DNA from 2 places in the Enterococcus gallinarum genome. Region 1 is predicted to be linked to the other one. Evidence: predicted binding sites of a transcription regulator. Region 1 holds the regulator's gene; the other holds the start of a gene.
What was found. Region 1 encodes CtsR, which represses protease genes until heat stress. Its sites were predicted from a motif close to TTGGTCAAAAAAGGTCAAANA; they were not measured.
Positions count from the first base shown of each region.

Region 2: the regulator CtsR is predicted to act here: its motif matches at 1,529-1,549, upstream of clpP (ATP-dependent Clp endopeptidase proteolytic subunit ClpP).

Region 1 covers NZ_CP050816.1:644,033-647,340, reverse strand. Annotated here, with positions in the region: gene HED61_RS03130 (ATP-dependent Clp protease ATP-binding subunit) at 1-1,112, opposite strand, end outside; gene HED61_RS03125 (CtsR family transcriptional regulator) at 1,118-1,585, opposite strand; gene pknB (Stk1 family PASTA domain-containing Ser/Thr kinase) at 1,825-3,308, opposite strand, start outside.
Region 2 covers NZ_CP050816.1:3,413,518-3,416,825, reverse strand. Annotated here, with positions in the region: gene HED61_RS16510 (ABC transporter ATP-binding protein) at 1-5, shown strand, start outside; gene HED61_RS16505 (gamma carbonic anhydrase family protein) at 233-775, shown strand; gene clpP (ATP-dependent Clp endopeptidase proteolytic subunit ClpP) at 860-1,450, opposite strand; gene HED61_RS16495 (hypothetical protein) at 1,630-2,148, shown strand; gene HED61_RS16490 (glycerophosphodiester phosphodiesterase) at 2,461-3,204, shown strand; gene miaA (tRNA (adenosine(37)-N6)-dimethylallyltransferase MiaA) at 3,204-3,308, shown strand, end outside.

The DNA of each region.
Region 1 (3,308 bases):
CCGTGATGCTCTTCATAACGGGGACGTAATCCTCGTAAAATTTCTTCTGCTTCTTCTGGCGTTGGCTCATCCACTTGAACACGGGCAAACCGTCTTTCCAATGCAGAATCTTTTTCGATATACTTTTGATATTCATCTAAGGTCGTAGCACCAATTGTTTGTAATTCTCCGCGGGCTAATGCAGGTTTTAATATATTCGATGCATCGATAGCACCTTCCGCACCACCAGCACCAATCAGTGTATGCAGCTCATCAATAAATAAAATGATCTGTCCATCTTGGTAAATTTCGTCGATGATTTTCTTCATTCGATCTTCAAACTCACCGCGATATTTCGTGCCAGCTACTAAAGCACCCATATCTAACATCATTAAGCGTTTGTTCTGCATATCTTCTGGTACTTCACCGTGAATGATTTTTTGTGCCAATCCTTCAGCAATAGCTGTTTTACCAACCCCCGGTTCCCCTACTAAAACAGGGTTGTTTTTGGTCCGGCGGCTTAGGATTTGAATCAATCGTTTCACTTCTTTTGCTCGACCCACTACTGGATCTAAGCGTTTATCTCTTGCCAATTTTGTTAAATCTCGAGCTAGTGAGTCCAGCGTCGGCGTTCCTTGTGCTTTTCCTTGAGGACGACGACGACCCGCACCACCGGCATTTTTTGTGTCATTGATACCCATTTTTTTCTTTAATAACTGCCGCATTTTAGCCAAACTCAAACCTAAGTTCAACATGATTCTTGAGGCTAAAATATCTTCATCCCGAAGCAATCCTAACAAAAGATGCTCTGTGCCGATTTGAAGAGCGCCTAAACGCTTAGCTTCATCTCCAGCGTAAACAAATGTTTGCTTCGCTCGTGGGGAATAGGCTAGATAGGCATTCTCTGGATATTGGCGAACAGTTCCGTAACCTGTTAAATGCTCGATTTCTTCGCGAATATCATTTTCAGTGATATTCATTTCCCGTAACGTTTTGCCGGCAATGCCATTTTGTTCAATGACTAAGGCAAGCAAGATGTGTTCTGAACCTACGGACTGATGTTTAAAGTACTTTGCTTCTTCCTGTGCGATCGTCAGCACAGCTTTCGCTCGTTGTGTAAATAGTTCATCCATCTCATTCACTTCCTGTCTTCATAACTTAAACGTTCTAAAATTGCATGGAGCAAGTCTGCTCGTGTTCGATTTTCATAAGGAGAACGTCCTAATACTGACTTCGCAATGACGGTCAACAATAAATTGCCCTCACGCTTCGACAGGATTCCTTCCTCATAAAGTTTTTGGATTATTGCATAAGCATCTTTTTCCGAGATGGTTTCATCAAATAATTGATTCATTTCTTCAAGGTAGTGGTGGTTATCCGTGATCTTTACTTTTTCGATACGGATATATCCTCCGCCTCCACGTTTGCTTTCAACAGTATACCCTCTTTGAATAGTGAAACGGGTATTGATCACATAATTTATTTGTGAAGGCACACAATTGAATAAATTCGCCATTTCAGCTCGGCGAATCTCGATTGTTTCGCTGTCTTCAAGAATTTTCTTCAAATATGCCTCAATCAAATCGGAAGTGTTATGATGATTCAATTCATTCCCTCCCTTGACTAATTCTGACCTTCATTATACCCAATTTTTGAAAACTTGAAAAGATGTACGCCTAGAGATGCGGAATTACTAAAAGAAACTTAAACAGCTAGCTCTTTTTTCGCATCACAAAAAAACTATCCGCATCTTCAAGTGGTTACTTCTACAGTCTTTGGTTGCCATCTCACTGCGACCTATAGAGTAAACTTAAAAATCATTCGGATAGTTTTTTCAGCTATTGATTAATCTTCAGAGCTCGTTGAACTCGTACTTGTTGATTCACTGCTAGCGGAGGATTCACTCGTAGAGGACTCTGGTTTTGGTCCTTTAGAAATAGTAACATTTACTGAAGAACCAACAGCCACCGAAGTCCCTTCACCTGGCGAAACATCTGTGACTTCTCCAGCCGGAACAGAATCATTGTAGCCCGATTCTTCTTTGATCGAATATTTTAACCCAGCCTCATTTAGTGCTGCTACAGCATCATTTCGACTCTGTCCAATGATTCGTGGCACATTAACCATCTCTTGACCGCTGCTGACTGTCAGCGTGATAACAGTTTGAGAGGTAATGACTGATTCTCCTGCTCCTGGCGCTTGATTAATGACAGTCCCCACCGGTTCATCGCTTGGCGCTGATTGTTCATAAATATTTTCGGTTGGAACTCCTTTTGAGGTCAATGCCGCCCGTACATCTTCGATTCTTTGACCATAATAGTCTTCCATTGCAAACGATTCAGGTCCCGTGCTGACTACAAAAGTAATGTCATCCTCTTTCGGAGAAACTTTCTCGCCGACATCTGGTGATTGGCTAATGATCAGACCTTCTCCGATAGCATCACTGGATTTGGTCTCTTCTTTGATTTGGTCTTCTGAAAAACCTAACTTGATCAACTCGGCTTTTACATCTTCAAAATTTTTCTCTTCATAGTTTTTTAAGGTGATTTTTTCAGTCCCTGAGCTGATATACAAAGTGATCTCGCTATTTTTTTTGACTTCGGTTCCTTCTTGTGGATCCGTTTTAACGACATTGCCTTCTTCAATCTCATCGTCAGCAATTTCTTCGGTTTCATCAGCAACTTTTAATCCTGCTGCTTCCAGCTTTTCTCGAGCAACGGTCTCTGTGTCTCCGCTGACTTTAGGGATCTCAACATCGCCGCGCCCTCCGCCAAAAACAAAATAGCCGCCAATGACCAGCAGCGCTGCAATAACTAGTATTGGCAGGATCAGCCACCATTTCTTCCGCTTCTTCTTTGGTTTTTCTTGTTTCTGGTCTGCGGTCTCTTCTACTTCTGGCTCCGTCACTGCCGGTTCTGCAGGCTGTTCAGCTATCATTTCATCGGTAATAGGGGTCAGCGCTCGAGTTTCATCGTTTAGCGCATGTGGCTCCCACCTTGGTTCATTCAAGCGCTCAGGTGACAGGGCTGTTGAAAGATCTTCTCGCATTTCATCAGCGGTCTTATAACGATCGGCTTGCTCTTTCGCTGTTGCCTTTAATACGACATTCTCTAATGATTGAGGAACATTTTTATCATAGATACGAATAGAAGGGATCTCATCTTGAAAATGTTTTAAGGCAATTGTGACAGCGGACTCACCATCAAAAGGAACTTTCCCCGTCAGCATTTCATATAGGATGATTCCAATCGCATAGATATCAGATTGGTTAGTAGCCATACTTCCCCGTGCTTGCTCTGGCGATAAGTAGTGCACAGAGCCTAACATCG
Region 2 (3,308 bases), 660 kb from region 1:
AATAGGTCAAAAGAGTGTGGTGTCAGCCGCACTCTTTTTTTGTATGAAGTGTGAAGATATCCGCATATAGTCGCTGTTCTCTTACGGACTGATTCATGGTTTTCATAGTTATTCATGGTATCATGGGTACAGGAATAGAGTAGTATAGTAGTAAAGTATAGTAGTAAAGTATAGTAGTAAAGTGTAGTAGTAAAGTGTAGTGGAGAAAGAAAAATCCTAAAGGAGTTTAACAATGGATCGGAAAAAAGAGACAAATAGCCAAAAACGAAATCAACTAAACGCAGAAACTGCTAGTACGCAAAACTTTATCGCGCCAAATGCGACTGTCGTCGGAGATGTCACCATCGGCAGTGAGGCGACTGTCTGGTTCCAAGCAGTTTTGCGGGGAGATGCAAATTATATTCGAGTAGGTGAGCGGACCAATATTCAAGATGGGACGATCATTCATGTGGATCATGATGCACCCACTATCATTGCAGAAGATGTGACTGTCGGTCATCAGTGCATGCTTCATGGCTGTAAGATTGAAAAAGGGGCCTTAATCGGCATGAGTTCCATTGTTTTGAACCATGCAGTTATCGGTGAAAACAGTTTGATTGGTGCCGGTTCTTTAGTTACTCAAGGAACGATCATTCCGCCCAATGTGCTGGCTTTTGGACGTCCTGCTAAAGTGATTCGTCCGTTGACAGAGGAAGAAATTGCCAAAAACAAAGCCAATATCGCCCATTATGTTTCCTTGGGAAAAGACTACTTGCAAGGGAAATATGTTTATTAATGGCAAGCGAAGTCAATCGGATCTCGTTTAATGTCGCAAAAAAAACCAGCGTGCTTCAGCACAGCTGGTTTTTTGATGGATGAATTATTTTAAGCTGTTTGATTCCATGATCTCGTCGATCAAGCCGTAATCTTTTGCTTCTTGAGCAGTCATGAAGTTATCACGGTCTGTGTCTTTTTCGATGACTTCGATTGGTTGACCTGTTCGCTCAGACAAGATTTTGTTTAGGCGTTCGCGAGTTTGCAAAATGTGACGAGCTGCGATTTCGATCTCTGTTGCTTGTCCTTGTGCGCCACCTAATGGTTGGTGGATCATGATCTCAGCATTTGGCAAAGCAAAGCGTTTGCCTTTTTCACCAGCTGTCAATAAGAATGAACCCATTGAGGCAGCCATCCCCATAACGATCGTTTGCACGTCTGCTTTGATGAAGTTCATGGTATCAAAGATTGCTAGTCCGGCTGTTACGCTTCCGCCTGGTGAGTTGATGTACAAGTAGATATCTTTTTCAGAATCTTGTGCATCCAAGAATAAAAGTTGGGCGATGATCGAATTGGCTAAATCATCTGTTACTTGACCACTTAACATAATGATGCGGTCTTTTAATAGACGAGAATAGATATCATAGGCTCTTTCGCCACGAGATGATTGTTCAATGACTGTAGGAATTAAATTCATTTTTTAGTCCTCCTAAAAATCGATATAGATATAGTTTAGCACAAAGTTTTTGCAATATCTAAAAGTAAGTATACCCATTAGGTCAATAAAGGTCAAATAAAAAGTTCGTTATCTTTTTTGCCTCTCTTTTAAATTATGATACAATAAAAAGAAAGTAAGCATGAAAGGGTCAGAAGAAAATGGCAGTAGCGATTGCAGGTTTTATCGGCGTATTAGTAGGCGCCTTATTAGTAACGATCATCTTCAATCTCAGAATTCGTTACGATGAACAAAAAGAAAAACGGCGACGGCTGTTGGAGCATAAAGTCAAAGAAATCGAGACACTTCTCCAATTGAACCGGAAAATCAGCGAAATTTTACAAAAACGGGTGATCCTGATGGACGAATATGTCAGTTTCGATGCTTTCGATGACTGTTATATAACGATCGATGATTTTGCTTATTTACAGTCTTTTGCTGCACAGAATAACTTTTATTTGCCGAATTATTTTTTAGAAGAATTTTTCAAGAAAATCGGTACCCGCAGAGTGATCCTTTCACCAGAAGAAACGGTGAAGATCGGCGGTTATACGTATAAAGGCGGTCGTGTCATCATGGAGAATTTCTTGGATACACTGACTGAAATGGTCAATGAGCGCAAAACGCAAATGAAAAATTTGACCAATGAACCATTAACTTATTTTTCTAAACCATTATAGTCGAGTCAATCGAGAATGGGGCTATAACATTGAGTCTGTGACAGAAGTTGCAACGAGATGATCCGAAGGACGTGAACGGAATTGCGCTCTCCATCGTGTATTTGATGAAGACCTGCTGCAGAGTAGGAGCAATTTCATGATTGTTGGGAGGATCATTTTGTGGAAAAACTTCTGTCATAGCCTCTTTTTTTGTTGATTCTCTGATATATACAAATCCTAGCGATGCCTTTAGAAAATGAGGATGGCACAAGGAGTAGGAGTTTGGTTCTATGGGGTTCCGTGGTAAAATAGAAAAAGATTGGAGTGAAACAAATGGTACAAATCGTTGCCCATCGTGGCAGTAGTGGAGACCGTCCAGAGAACACGTTACCAGCCTTTGCAGAAGCAGTTCGGGTCAAAGCCGATATCATTGAACTAGATGTTCATCTATCAAAGGATGGTCACCTGATCGTAATGCATGATGAAACAGTCGATCGCACCACGAACGGCAAAGGCCGAATTTGTGATAAAACGCTGACAGAACTAAAAGAATTGAATGCCGGCAGCTGGTTCTCAGAAGATTATGCCGCCACAAAAGTGCCGACGTTGAAGGAAGTCCTCGATCTTTTAGCAGCAAAGAATTATCGTGGTATTTTAACGATTGAATTGAAAACAGACCATTACGAGTATCAAGGGATCGAAAAGAAAGTATCTGAATTGTTAGCCAGTCAAAGCTGGCCCTTTACTCATTGGTATTGTTCATTCAATGTTGACACATTGGATCGATTGTATGCGATTGAACCGCAAGCAACCTTTGACTTTATTATGGGAAAATCGGAGGCGAAACCTCCGTTAGCATTGTCGCGCCCTTACATTGAAGGGATTCATCCTGCCTATGAGTGGGTCAAGAAACATGAGGAACAGATCGCGGATTATCCGATTGCCATTCGTCCTTGGACAGTCGATACAGAAGCGGAAATTCGTCACTGTCTTACAGTAGGGGTCACGGGAATTATTACCAATTTTCCTGAGCGAGTCCGGGAAGTCCAAAGGAAGGTTCAGGAGGAAGCTCATTGATGGAAAAAGTGATTGTGGTAGTCGGACCGACTGCGGTTGGAAAAACGGCCTTAAGCATCGAACTGGCGAAAAAGTATCAGGGAGAAGTGATCAGCGGCGACTCC